One region of the Bacillus aquiflavi genome, then DNA from elsewhere that is predicted to be linked to it. Evidence: a T-box and tRNA genes for the amino acid it is inferred to sense, from the RefSeq annotation. Region 1 holds a T-box; the other holds one or more tRNA genes.
The links. The T-box of region 1 lies ahead of ileS (isoleucine--tRNA ligase). A T-box ahead of a tRNA ligase gene usually reads a tRNA of that ligase, here a tRNA-Ile.

Region 1 (6,459 bases):
ATTAGCGGGGAAATGATCCATTGCTTAAAGAAAGAAGGGATTAAAGAGGACGAAATTTTTGTTGTTATTGGCCCATCTATTTGTGAAAAATGTTATATTGTAGATGACTTAGTTATTTCACAAATAGAAAGAAACTTAGCTCAAGGGGAAGAAAGGCCATATCACGAAGTAAAGGATGGACAATATTCATTAAACCTACGTTCCTTTAATCGACAGCTCCTTTTAAAAGCTGGAATTCCAGCTGAAAATATTGAAACGACGAATTTTTGTACCAGCTGTCATCATCAACAGTTTTTTTCTCATCGTCGAGATCAAGGAATAACTGGACGAATGATGAGTTTTATCGGCTGGAAGGAGGGTAACAATAAATAAAATGAAGGTTGAAAGCAAATTAAAGTTAATACAAAAACAAATACAAGAAGCTTGTCATAAAGTTAATCGAGATGTTAACGATGTAAAAATTATTGCTGTAACAAAATATGTTTCAATAGAGAGAGCCAAAGAGGCAGTTGAAGCCGGAATTATTCACCTTGGGGAAAATCGGGATAATGGCTTTTTAGAAAAGTGGGAAGCCCTAGGGGACAAGCCCGTTTGGCATTTTATCGGAACATTGCAGTCTAGAAAGGTAAAAAACATTATTCATAAAGTTGATTACGTCCATTCTTTAGATCGTCTTTCATTAGCAAAGGAAATGAACAAACGTGCAAATAGGAAAATAAATTGTTTTGTTCAAGTAAATGTATCAGGGGAAGAATCGAAACAAGGAATGGAGCCTTCAGAAGTAAAAAAATTTATTTTGAAGCTAAAAGAATTTGAAAACATAAAAGTAGTCGGCCTCATGACGATGGCTCCTTTAACAGATAATGAGCCTGTTATTAGAAGCTGTTTTCGTAAATTAAAACTATTGCAAACCGAGCTCCAAAAGTTAAACTTAGATTATGCTCCGTGCCATGAACTTTCAATGGGAATGTCTAATGATTTTTCAATTGCGATTGAGGAAGGAGCAACAATGATAAGAGTAGGAACGGCTCTTGTTGGTGAAGATGACTAGGAGGCGTTAAATATGAGTTTAAAATCAAAAGTGAAATCGTTTTTTTTCTTAGATGATGAGTATAAGGAAGAAGAAATCATCGAAGAGGAAGAGACGGTAAAACCTTCTAAAAATACACCTAAGCAAAACATTGTCAGCTTACAAAGTGTACAAAAGTCTTCAAAAGTAATCTTGATGGAGCCCCGTGTTTATGCAGAGGCACAAGAAATTGCTGATCATTTAAAAAGTCGTCGAGCTGTAGTTGTTAATTTACAGCGCATCCAACATGAACAAGCGAAAAGAATTATTGATTTTTTAAGCGGAACTGTTTATGCAATAGGCGGCGATATTCAAAAGATCGGACCAAATATCTTTCTTTGCACTCCTGAAAATGTGGAGGTTGCGGGGAGTATTTCTGAACTGATAGAGGAGTAATATTCTATAATAGAGGTGATAGACAAGTATGTCTTTAGTATTGAATATTTTAGGGCAAATAATTTATTACTATTCCTGGGCGTTAATCATTTACATATTAATGTCATGGTTTCCAAACGCTCGCGAGTCAAGTATTGGACAATTTTTAGCACGTATATGCGAACCTTATTTGGAACCATTTAGAAAAATTATCCCGCCATTTGGAATGATAGACTTTTCTCCAATTGTTGCTATCATTGTGTTAAGATTTGCCACGACAGGTATGCAGCAGCTATATTATTGGTTTGTGTAAGCTTGTGTCTACAAGGTTCAGATAAAAGTCTTAAGCTTGGGGACAAACTCAATATTTGAAGCAAATGCTTGAGAACCTGCTTACAAACGCTTATTAGTCGAGGTGTCGAGCAACGAGGCGGAAGCGAATAGAACAAAAGCTTATGTGCTTACAACGAAGAATGCGAGCGTTTGTAACAGTCTGTAAGGTCCATATAAGGACCTTTTTCTCATTAAAAAATAAGAATTTCGTTGTGGGCATATTTAAGGTAAAATAGATATTGTTTATATGGAACAAAAGTGATTGTGAGGGTTACGCTATATGTCAATTTATCAGCATTTTCGACAAGAAGAAAAAGAGTTCATTGACCAAGTGATTCAATGGAGAACCTATGTTGAAAATGCATACGCCCAAAAATTAACTGACTTTTTGGATCCGCGAGAACAACATATTTTACAAGCTATGATTGGAACGCATTCAAATGTGAAATGGGAGTTGTTCGGAGGAACGGATGATTCAGAAAGAAAAAGGGCACTTCTATATCCTGAGTATTTGCCTATAGAAAAAGAGGATTTTCATATTACACTTTTTCAAATCGACTATCCGAAAAAATTTATTTCAATTGAGCATCGGCACGTTCTTGGAAGTCTCATGTCACTTGGTTTAAAACGAGGAAAATTCGGGGATATATTATTAAATGGTGATAACGTGCAATTTTTTGCTGCCGAAGGAATTAGTGAATATATTCAAATGGAGCTCCGTTCTATTGGCAAAGCTGCCGTTACATTAAAAAAAATCCCGTTATATATGGCTATACAAGAGGAAAAATGTTGGAAAGAACATTCAATTACTGTATCCTCATTAAGGGTTGATTCAGTCATTTCATCTATGTTCCGTATTTCTCGGCAAAAATCACAATTGTATGTTCAACAAGGATTAGTTAAAGTAAACTGGACAGTTATTAGCCAAGCTTCATTTATTTGTGAGGAAGGTGACATCATCTCAGTTCGAGGAGGAGGAAGAGGAAAAGTTTTATCGATAGATGGAAAAACAAAAAAAGAAAAATGGCGGATGATTGTAGGAATACAAAAATAACAGCTTAACAGACTAATTGCAAACGCTTGCCATCAATGCCCAGGCATGAAATGAGAGAAAAGTTAAATTCATTTATATGCATAAAAACAACAATAAGAATAATATGAGCGTTTGTCACAGTCTAAATAAATCATCTTTTTTTGAAGGATTTTCTCACCAATTGTAGAAATAATTAAATTACATAGTGAAGAGACTGTTAATAGGGAGGTGGCTTTCATGCCATTAACGCCGTTAGATATACATAATAAAGAATTTAGCAAAGGTTTCAGAGGATATGATGAAGATGAAGTAAATGAATTTTTAGATCAAGTCATAAAGGATTATGAAATAATTATTCGGGAGAAAAAAGAGCTAGAAGAAACATTAGCTGCGCTAAATGAACGCCTTGAACATTTTATGAATATCGAAGAAACTTTGAATAAATCTATTATTGTCGCTCAAGAGGCAGGAGAAGAAGTAAAGCGTAACGCCCAAAAAGAGGCGAAACTGATTATTAAAGAGGCTGAAAAAAACGCGGATCGGATTATAAATGAAGCCTTATCAAAGGCGAGAAAGGTTGCAATGGAGATTGAAGAATTAAAAAAACAATCGAAGGTATTCAGGACACGCTTTAAAATGCTTATTGAAGCTCAACTGGATTTATTAAATAATGATGATTGGGATCATTTATTAGAATATGAATTAGATGCAACTGAATTAGAACGTAAAGAAGAAGAGAGTGTGCATCCTTGACAAATAATAACGTTGTGCATATAATTTTTTAAAGTATAAATGAAATTATTAAAAGATTAATCATAAATTAGCGACAATGAAAGGGACAGTACAATTCATTATCATCTTATAAGTGAGTGATGGCACACATCAGCGAGCTGGGGATAGTGGAAGCCCAGTGTAAGAATTGAATTGGAAAATCACCCTTGAGTCTCAAGTCGAACGTTTGATTTAGTAGGCTTGACGAATATTCACGTTACGAATGATAAGTGGACATTAGCCAAAATGTCTATAAGGGTGGTACCGCGGGAGAAAACCTTCTCGTCCCTTTTTGGGATGAGGGGGTTTTTGTTTTATGATGAAAAAATGAATATCAAAAGTTGTTAGCAGGAGGAAAAGAAATGGATTATAAAGATACGTTATTAATGCCAAAAACAGAATTTCCAATGAGGGGGAATCTTCCTAAACGAGAGCCTGAAATTCAAGCTAAATGGGAAAAAATAGGTATTTATCAAAAGGTTCAAGAACGAACAAAAGATAGACCAAAGTATATTCTCCATGATGGACCGCCCTTTGCAAACGGCAATATTCATATTGGACATGCATTAAATAAGATTCTAAAGGATTTTATTGTCCGCTATAAATCAATGAGCGGCTATTGTGCACCTTACGTTCCAGGCTGGGATACTCATGGATTGCCTATTGAACAAGTGTTGACAAACAAAGGTGAAAAACGGAAGGAAATGTCTGTTGCGGAATTTAGAAAGCTTTGTGAAGAATATGCCTATGGACAAATCGTCAATCAGCGGGAAAGTTTTAAACGTTTAGGTGTTCGCGGAGATTGGGAAAATCCATATATTACATTAAAACCTGAATATGAGGCGCAACAAATTAAAGTATTTGGCGAGATGGCGAAAAAAGGTTATATTTACAAAGGTTTAAAGCCGATTTACTGGTCTCCATCAAGTGAATCTGCGCTTGCAGAGGCAGAAATTGAATATAAAGATAAACGTTCCCCATCAATCTATGTGGCTTTCAATGTAAAAGACGGAAAAGGAGTACTTGATCCAGATACAAAAATTGTTATTTGGACGACAACTCCTTGGACGATCCCAGCAAACCTTGGAATTTCAGTTCATCCTGAGTTTATTTATGTTGTTGTAAAAGTCCAGGGACAAAAGTATGTTGTTGCCGAGGATTTACTTGAAGCAGTTTCTACAGAAGTTGGATGGGAGAACGTTTCAATTAAAAAAACGTTAAAAGGAAGTGAGCTAGAACATATTATTGCCCAACATCCTTTATACGAACGGGACTCGTTAGTAATGCTCGGCGAGCATGTAACAACAGAGGCTGGGACAGGGTGTGTTCATACCGCTCCTGGACATGGGGAAGATGACTTTTATGTTGGCCAAAAATATGGTCTGGATGTTCTCTGCCCTGTAGATGAAAAAGGTTATATGACAAAAGAGGCTCCAGGATTTGAAGGGTTATTTTATGATGCAGCAAATAAGCCAATTACTGAAAAGCTTGATGAAGTGGGGGCTTTACTGAAGCTTTCATTTATTACGCATTCTTATCCACATGATTGGAGATCAAAAAAACCGATTATTTTCCGAGCAACTTCACAGTGGTTTGCTTCGATCAAAGATTTTCGTGATAAATTATTATCAGTAATTAAAGATACGAAGTTTGTTCCAGCGTGGGGTGAAACACGTCTTTACAATATGGTTCGAGATCGTGGGGATTGGTGTATTTCAAGACAACGTGCTTGGGGTGTCCCGTTGCCAATCTTTTACGGCGAAGATGGGGAACCAATTATTAACGATGAAACAATTGAGCATATTTCAAACTTATTCCGTGAACATGGTTCAAACATTTGGTTTGAAAAATCAGCAAAAGAATTGCTTCCGGAAGGTTTTACTCACCCTTCAAGCCCAAATGGGGAATTTGAGAAAGAAACAGACATTATGGATGTATGGTTTGATTCTGGTTCTTCTCATCAGGCTGTTCTTGTAGAAAGAGAAGATTTACAACGACCTGCTGATTTATATTTAGAGGGCTCTGACCAATATCGCGGCTGGTTTAACTCTTCTCTATCTACAGCTGTTGCAGTAACAAATAAAGCACCTTATAAAGGTGTATTAAGCCATGGCTTTACTTTAGACGGTCAAGGAAGAAAGATGAGTAAATCATTAGGAAATGTTATTGATCCAGCTAAAGTAACGAAGCAGTTAGGTGCCGATATTCTCCGTCTATGGGTAGCTTCAGTAGATTACCAAGGCGATGTTCGTGTTTCGGATGCAATTTTAAAGCAAGTAGCCGAGGTATATCGGAAGATTCGGAATACGTTCCGCTTTTTACTCGGAAACTTAGCTGATTTTGAGCCGTCAATACATTCAATTGAGTATAATAAGCTTCGTGAAGTTGACCAATTCATGCTCATTAAATTAAATAACTTAGTAAAACGTGTAGATCATTCATATGATCAGTTTGATTTTGCAAGTATTTATCATGCAATTAACAATTTCTGTACACTTGATTTAAGTGCGTTTTATTTAGATTTTGCCAAAGATGTTCTCTATATTGAAGCGAAGAACAATTTTGAGCGTCGTGCAATGCAGACGGTTATTTACGAATGTTTAATTGTTTTAACAAAATTAGTTACACCTATTCTTCCTCATACTGCAGATGAAGTATGGCAGTATATCCCGGAGGTAAAAGAAAAAAGTGTTCAGTTAACAGATTTCCCAGAGGAGAAAGAATTTCCAAATGAAAAAGAATTATTAGAAAAATGGACAGCAATCCTAACACTACGTGATGATGTTTTAAAAGCATTAGAAGAGGCACGGAACGAGAAGTTAATTGGAAAATCATTAACAGCAAAGGTTACATTATATGTGAATGAAAAAACAAAAAA
Region 2 (6,459 bases), 1.4 Mb from region 1:
CTACTCATACCGGCATTCTCACTTCTAAGCGCTCCACCAGTCCTCACGATCTAGCTTCAACGCACTTAGAACGCTCTCCTACCACTGACACCTACGGTGTCAATCCACAGCTTCGGTGATACGTTTAGCCCCGGTACATTTTCGGCGCAGAGTCACTCGACCAGTGAGCTATTACGCACTCTTTGAATGGTGGCTGCTTCTAAGCCAACATCCTGGTTGTCTAAGCAACTCCACATCCTTTTCCACTTAACGTATACTTTGGGACCTTAGCTGGTGGTCTGGGCTGTTTCCCTCTCGACTACGGATCTTATCACTCGCAGTCTGACTCCCAAGGATAAGTCTTTGGCATTCGGAGTTTGTCTGAATTCGGTAACCCGATGAGGGCCCCTAGTCCAAACAGTGCTCTACCTCCAAGACTCTTACACTTGAGGCTAGCCCTAAAGCTATTTCGGAGAGAACCAGCTATCTCCAAGTTCGATTGGCATTTCACCCCTACCCACACCTCATCCCCGCACTTTTCAACGTACGTGGGTTCGGGCCTCCATCCAGTGTTACCTGGACTTCACCCTGGACATGGGTAGATCACCTGGTTTCGGGTCTACGACCTCATACTCTTTCGCCCTATTCAGACTCGCTTTCGCTGCGGCTCCGTCTTTAAACTTAACCTTGCATGAAATCGTAACTCGCCGGTTCATTCTACAAAAGGCACGCCATCACCCATGAATGGGCTCTGACTACTTGTAAGCACACGGTTTCAGGTTCTCTTTCACTCCCCTCCCGGGGTGCTTTTCACCTTTCCCTCACGGTACTGGTTCACTATCGGTCACTAGGGAGTATTTAGCCTTGGGAGATGGTCCTCCCAGATTCCGACGGGATTTCACGTGTCCCGCCGTACTCAGGATCCACTCAGGAGGGAACGAAGTTTCAACTACAGGGTTGTTACCTTCTCTGACGAGCCTTTCCAGACCGCTTCATCTACCTCGTTCCTTTGTAACTCCATGTTGAGTGTCCTACAACCCCAAGAGGCAAGCCTCTGGTTTGGGCTGTTCCCTTTTCGCTCGCCGCTACTTAGGGAATCGCTTTTGCTTTCTCTTCCTCCGGGTACTAAGATGTTTCAGTTCCCCGGGTCTGCCTTCATAACCCTATGGATTCAGGTTATGATCCTATCCCATGACGGATAGGGGGTTTCCCCATTCGGAAATCTCCGGATCAAAGCTTACTTACAGCTCCCCGAAGCATATCGGTGTTAGTACCGTCCTTCATCGGCTCCTAGTGCCAAGGCATTCACCGTGCGCCCTTTCTAACTTAACCTTTTCGGTAAAAGATAAGCTACGTATTTCGTTGTCAGCTGCATTCACTTCAATCCTCACGTACTTTTGTACGCTCCGGTTGTCGTTCATTTGCTTCCTAGAACTACTTGCTTCTCTTTTCCCTTTTTTTTAAAGAGATATCTTTGGTGATACTCGGTTTCTTTCTTTTGCCTTCTTCATTTATTATCTAGTTTTCAAAGAACAAAAACCATATTTTCATCACACTTATCGTGTAATGCATTAATGGCTTTTAACAATGTTGTGACGAAGTCACGTTTCATTATATGGTGGAGCCTAGCGGGATCGAACCGCTGACCTCCTGCGTGCAAGGCAGGCGCTCTCCCAGCTGAGCTAAGGCCCCTCTTCATTTTAAAATACTTACATTCTTATGGTGGGCCTAAGTGGACTCGAACCACCGACCTCACGCTTATCAGGCGTGCGCTCTAACCAGCTGAGCTATAGGCCCAAATGCAAGTGAAAATTGCTCTCTCAAAACTAAACAAACAAACGATCAACCTTTAATGATTCCTTAGAAAGGAGGTGATCCAGCCGCACCTTCCGATACGGCTACCTTGTTACGACTTCACCCCAATCATCTGTCCCACCTTCGGCGGCTGGCTCCAAAAGGTTACCTCACCGACTTCGGGTGTTACAAACTCTCGTGGTGTGACGGGCGGTGTGTACAAGGCCCGGGAACGTATTCACCGCGGCATGCTGATCCGCGATTACTAGCGATTCCGGCTTCATGCAGGCGAGTTGCAGCCTGCAATCCGAACTGAGAATGGTTTTATGGGATTGGCTCGACCTCGCGGTTTCGCTGCCCTTTGTACCATCCATTGTAGCACGTGTGTAGCCCAGGGTCATAAGGGGCATGATGATTTGACGTCATCCCCACCTTCCTCCGGTTTGTCACCGGCAGTCACCTTAGAGTGCCCAACTAAAGGCTGGCAACTAAGATCAAGGGTTGCGCTCGTTGCGGGACTTAACCCAACATCTCACGACACGAGCTGACGACAACCATGCACCACCTGTCACTCTGTCCCCCGAAGGGGAACGTCCTATCTCTAGGAGTGGCAGAGGATGTCAAGACCTGGTAAGGTTCTTCGCGTTGCTTCGAATTAAACCACATGCTCCACCGCTTGTGCGGGCCCCCGTCAATTCCTTTGAGTTTCAGCCTTGCGGCCGTACTCCCCAGGCGGAGTGCTTAATGCGTTTGCTGCAGCACTAAAGGGCGGAAACCCTCTAACACTTAGCACTCATCGTTTACGGCGTGGACTACCAGGGTATCTAATCCTGTTCGCTACCCACGCTTTCGCGCCTCAGCGTCAGTTACAGACCAGAGAGCCGCCTTCGCCACTGGTGTTCCTCCACATCTCTACGCATTTCACCGCTACACGTGGAATTCCACTCTCCTCTTCTGTACTCAAGTCCCCCAGTTTCCAATGACCCTCCACGGTTGAGCCGTGGGCTTTCACATCAGACTTAAAGGACCGCCTGCGCGCGCTTTACGCCCAATAATTCCGGACAACGCTTGCCACCTACGTATTACCGCGGCTGCTGGCACGTAGTTAGCCGTGGCTTTCTCGTTAGGTACCGTCAAGGTACCGCCTTATTCAAACGGTACTTGTTCTTCCCTAATAACAGAGCTTTACGATCCGAAGACCTTCTTCGCTCACGCGGCGTTGCTCCGTCAGACTTGCGTCCATTGCGGAAGATTCCCTACTGCTGCCTCCCGTAGGAGTCTGGGCCGTGTCTCAGTCCCAGTGTGGCCGATCACCCTCTCAGGTCGGCTACGCATCGTCGCCTTGGTGAGCCTTTACCTCACCAACTAGCTAATGCGCCGCGGGCCCATCTGTAAGTGATAGCCGAAGCCATCTTTTAACTCCTCTCCATGCGAAGAGAAGGGTTATCAGGTATTAGCCCCGGTTTCCCGAAGTTATCCCTGTCTTACAGGCAGGTTGCCCACGTGTTACTCACCCGTCCGCCGCTAACCGTTCAAAAGCAAGCTTTTGATCAGTTCGCTCGACTTGCATGTATTAGGCACGCCGCCAGCGTTCGTCCTGAGCCAGGATCAAACTCTCCAATAAACTTGGAGCGTTGATTCGCTCATAGTAAAAAAATTAACGTTGGCAAGTGTCAGCTTCTAACGAATAGTTAGTTGCCTCCACTTTAAATTGTTGTTGACGTTTGTTTGTTTAGTTTTCAAGGAGCAATTTGTGTTAGTCACTCATAAGCGACTTTTATTATTATAGTATAATAAAAAATAAATGTCAACTATTTATTTGTGAAATAAATATGATATTTTATTGACGACTTCAATATAGTAACATTAATAATATAACATGTCAACTTTAATTAATGAAAGTTTTTTTAAAAAAAAAAACCGCCCAATTTAGCGGATATAAACATCTTTTATAAAACCCACATTTGTATGGCAATTAATGAAAAGAGTCCTGGTAAGCCTAAAAATCCAGAAATTGCTGAAGTAATAAAGTTTATTGGAACATGTAAGCCAAATTGATTTCCAACTGCGTTTAAGAAAAATAAAAAAAGTGCACCTATCAAAAGCTTCACAATACTTTGTCCAACTAAACGAAGTGGTTTAACTGGGGCTCCTGCAAGTAAAAGTAGCAAAATTAAACCACCTAAAACCGGTATTATAATAATTGGCTTCAATAATTCATTAGCCCCCTCTCCTTAATCTTGTACTATAATTTATGTACAAAGATTAAAAAAAAAACTGACTACAGAGAAGCTTTTTCATTTTTGAATAGTAATATTTCTTTCCTTCGCTTCATGAAGTAGAAAAAAATACTTAGCCTCACTTAATTTTACTTCAAAAATAAATTCTTCTGAGGGATCGAAGATTTTTTCATTAATCGCTCTATTATTAGTCCATTTTATCTTTAATTGATTTAATCTGTTTAATAGCTTTTCATCAAACTCTTTACGAAGCCGTCTTTTCCGTCGAAAAAAAAATCCATTTTACCCCACTTATTTAAAATTACCCCTTTTGTTCACTGGGCTTTTTATCAAAGACAAAATACAGTTGTTGGAATGGTTTATCCGTTCCTTTTAAACTTCTCTTCTTCCTTCGAGAGCCTTAGATAAAGTAACTTCATCTGCATATTCTAGATCTCCTCCAACCGGCAGTCCGTGAGCAATTCTAGTTATGCAAATACCAGTCGGTTTTAATAGTCGTGATATATACATGGCTGTCGCTTCACCTTCAATATTCGGATTAGTCGCTAAAATAACTTCTTTAACTGTTTCGTCTTGCAGTCGTTTTAACAAGTCTGGAATATTAATATCCTCTGGCCCTATTCCATCCATTGGAGAAATAGCACCGTGAAGAATATGATAAAGCCCATTATATTCTTTCATTTTTTCCATTGCTATCACATCTTTTGGATCTTGAACTACACATATAATACTTCGATCTCTACGTGGATCTTCACATATATAACATGGCTCTTGATCAGTAATATGACCACAAACAGAACAATATGTAAGATTTCTTTTTGCACTTACTAATGCCTTTGCAAAATCTAAAACGGTATCTTCCTTCATATTTAATACAAAAAAAGCCAGACGTGCGGCCGTTTTTGGACCGATACCTGGCAATTTCATAAAGCTATCTATAAGCTTTGATATTGGTTCAGGATAGTGCATATTGATAAATCCCTCCTAAAACATTCCTGGAAGGTTCATTCCCTTAGTAAATTGACCCATTGTATCATTTGTTAAGTCGTCTGCTTTTTTCAATGCATCGTTTATAGCAGCCAATACTAAATCTTGAAGCATTTCTACATCATCAGGATCTACAGCTTCCGGGTTTATTTTTACGTCAACCACTTGTTTATGACCAGTAACAACAACTGTCACCATGCCACCGCCAGCTGTTCCTTCGATTTCCTTTTCTCCTAGTTCTTCTTGCGCCTTTTGCATTTTCTTTTGCATTTTTTGCATTTGCTTCATCATACCTTGCATATTTCCCATACCACGCATCATTTTTAATTCCCTCCAATATTTTTAGTCCTTTATTTCGATAAGATCTGGCCCAAACAGTTTCTTCGCCTCAGCAATAAGCGGTTCTTCTTCTTCTGAATGTTCCGTTTGATCTTGGCGTTGGTTAGCAAAAAATTCTGAACGAACTTTCCCCCACTGTTTTTCGGGAATTCCGACCATCTCCATTTTTTTTCCGATTAACTCTTGTAAAGACATAGAGATTGTCTCTAAAAAACGGCTGTTTTCCATTGCCATTTGGCAATGTATATCGTATTTAAACTTTACAATAAAGGCGAATGATGAGGCAGCTACTGGTTCTGCTTCATTTAATAACGCTGCTTGAGATCTCATTTGATTGTTTACGAGCAACTGCAGCGTTTCACCCCAGCGACGTTTAATCGTATTAAGATCTTGTTTCGTTGCGTCATTTAAGATCTTATTTATTTTACCAACCGGCGCTTGATAACCTTTACGCACGCTTCGTTGAACTTTCTTTTGCGGTGTCGTTGTTTCTTGCTGCACAGTTATATTTGAGCTTTGCATTTCTTTTAATTGCTTTTCAAGTTGTTCAATTCTTTGAAAGAGTTTTTCAACTTCTAGCGAATGCATCGTTTCTTCTTTGGATTCAAGATTGCATAGCTTTACGATAGCAACTTCTAGGAAAATCCGCGGATGATTTGTCCATTTCATTTCTTGCTGTGCTTTATTTAAAATATTGATAACTTCATAAATTTTGCTTGTTGCTATTTCATCAGCTAAAAGCCTAAACTCTTCGTCAAGCATAACTCTCTCTAACGATTCCTCTAGCGATGGTGCTGTTTTATATAATAACATATCCCGATAAAATAAGATAAAATCTTCAATAAAATGAGTTGGATCCTTTCCAAGAAACAATAATTCTTCTACAGCTTCTAAACCGCCAGCAGCGTCTTTATTATTTACGGCCTTCGCTAGTTTATTTAATAAACTTTGCGATACGGAGCCAGTTACTGTAAGAGCATCTTCAACTGTTACAATATCATCGCTATATGAAATTGCTTGATCAAGAAGGCTTAATGCGTCACGCATTCCACCCTCAGCTGCTCTTGCGATAACTGGAAGGGCATTTTCCTCATATGTAACTCCTGTTTCATCAACAATC

Region 2: it has a tRNA-Ile gene. The T-box ahead of ileS (isoleucine--tRNA ligase) is inferred to sense a tRNA for this amino acid. The anticodon was not compared.

Annotation. Positions count from the first base shown of each region.
Region 1 is NZ_CP082780.1:1,091,018-1,097,476, forward strand. It holds gene K6959_RS19550 (purine nucleoside phosphorylase YfiH/LACC1 family protein) at 1-372, shown strand, start outside; gene K6959_RS05520 (YggS family pyridoxal phosphate-dependent enzyme) at 374-1,051, shown strand; gene K6959_RS05525 (cell division protein SepF) at 1,064-1,465, shown strand; gene K6959_RS05530 (YggT family protein) at 1,494-1,757, shown strand; gene K6959_RS05535 (YlmH family RNA-binding protein) at 2,058-2,831, shown strand; gene K6959_RS05540 (DivIVA domain-containing protein) at 3,048-3,563, shown strand; T-box leader at 3,631-3,874, shown strand; gene ileS (isoleucine--tRNA ligase) at 3,944-6,459, shown strand, end outside.
Region 2 is NZ_CP082780.1:3,478,847-3,485,305, reverse strand. It holds rRNA gene K6959_RS16885 (23S ribosomal RNA) at 1-1,311, opposite strand, end outside; tRNA gene K6959_RS16880 (tRNA-Ala) at 1,596-1,671, opposite strand; tRNA gene K6959_RS16875 (tRNA-Ile) at 1,700-1,776, opposite strand; rRNA gene K6959_RS16870 (16S ribosomal RNA) at 1,844-3,397, opposite strand; gene K6959_RS16865 (pro-sigmaK processing inhibitor BofA family protein) at 3,723-3,986, opposite strand; partial or broken gene K6959_RS16860 (YaaL family protein) at 4,071-4,229, opposite strand; gene recR (recombination mediator RecR) at 4,386-4,982, opposite strand; gene K6959_RS16850 (YbaB/EbfC family nucleoid-associated protein) at 4,998-5,321, opposite strand; gene dnaX (DNA polymerase III subunit gamma/tau) at 5,343-6,459, opposite strand, start outside.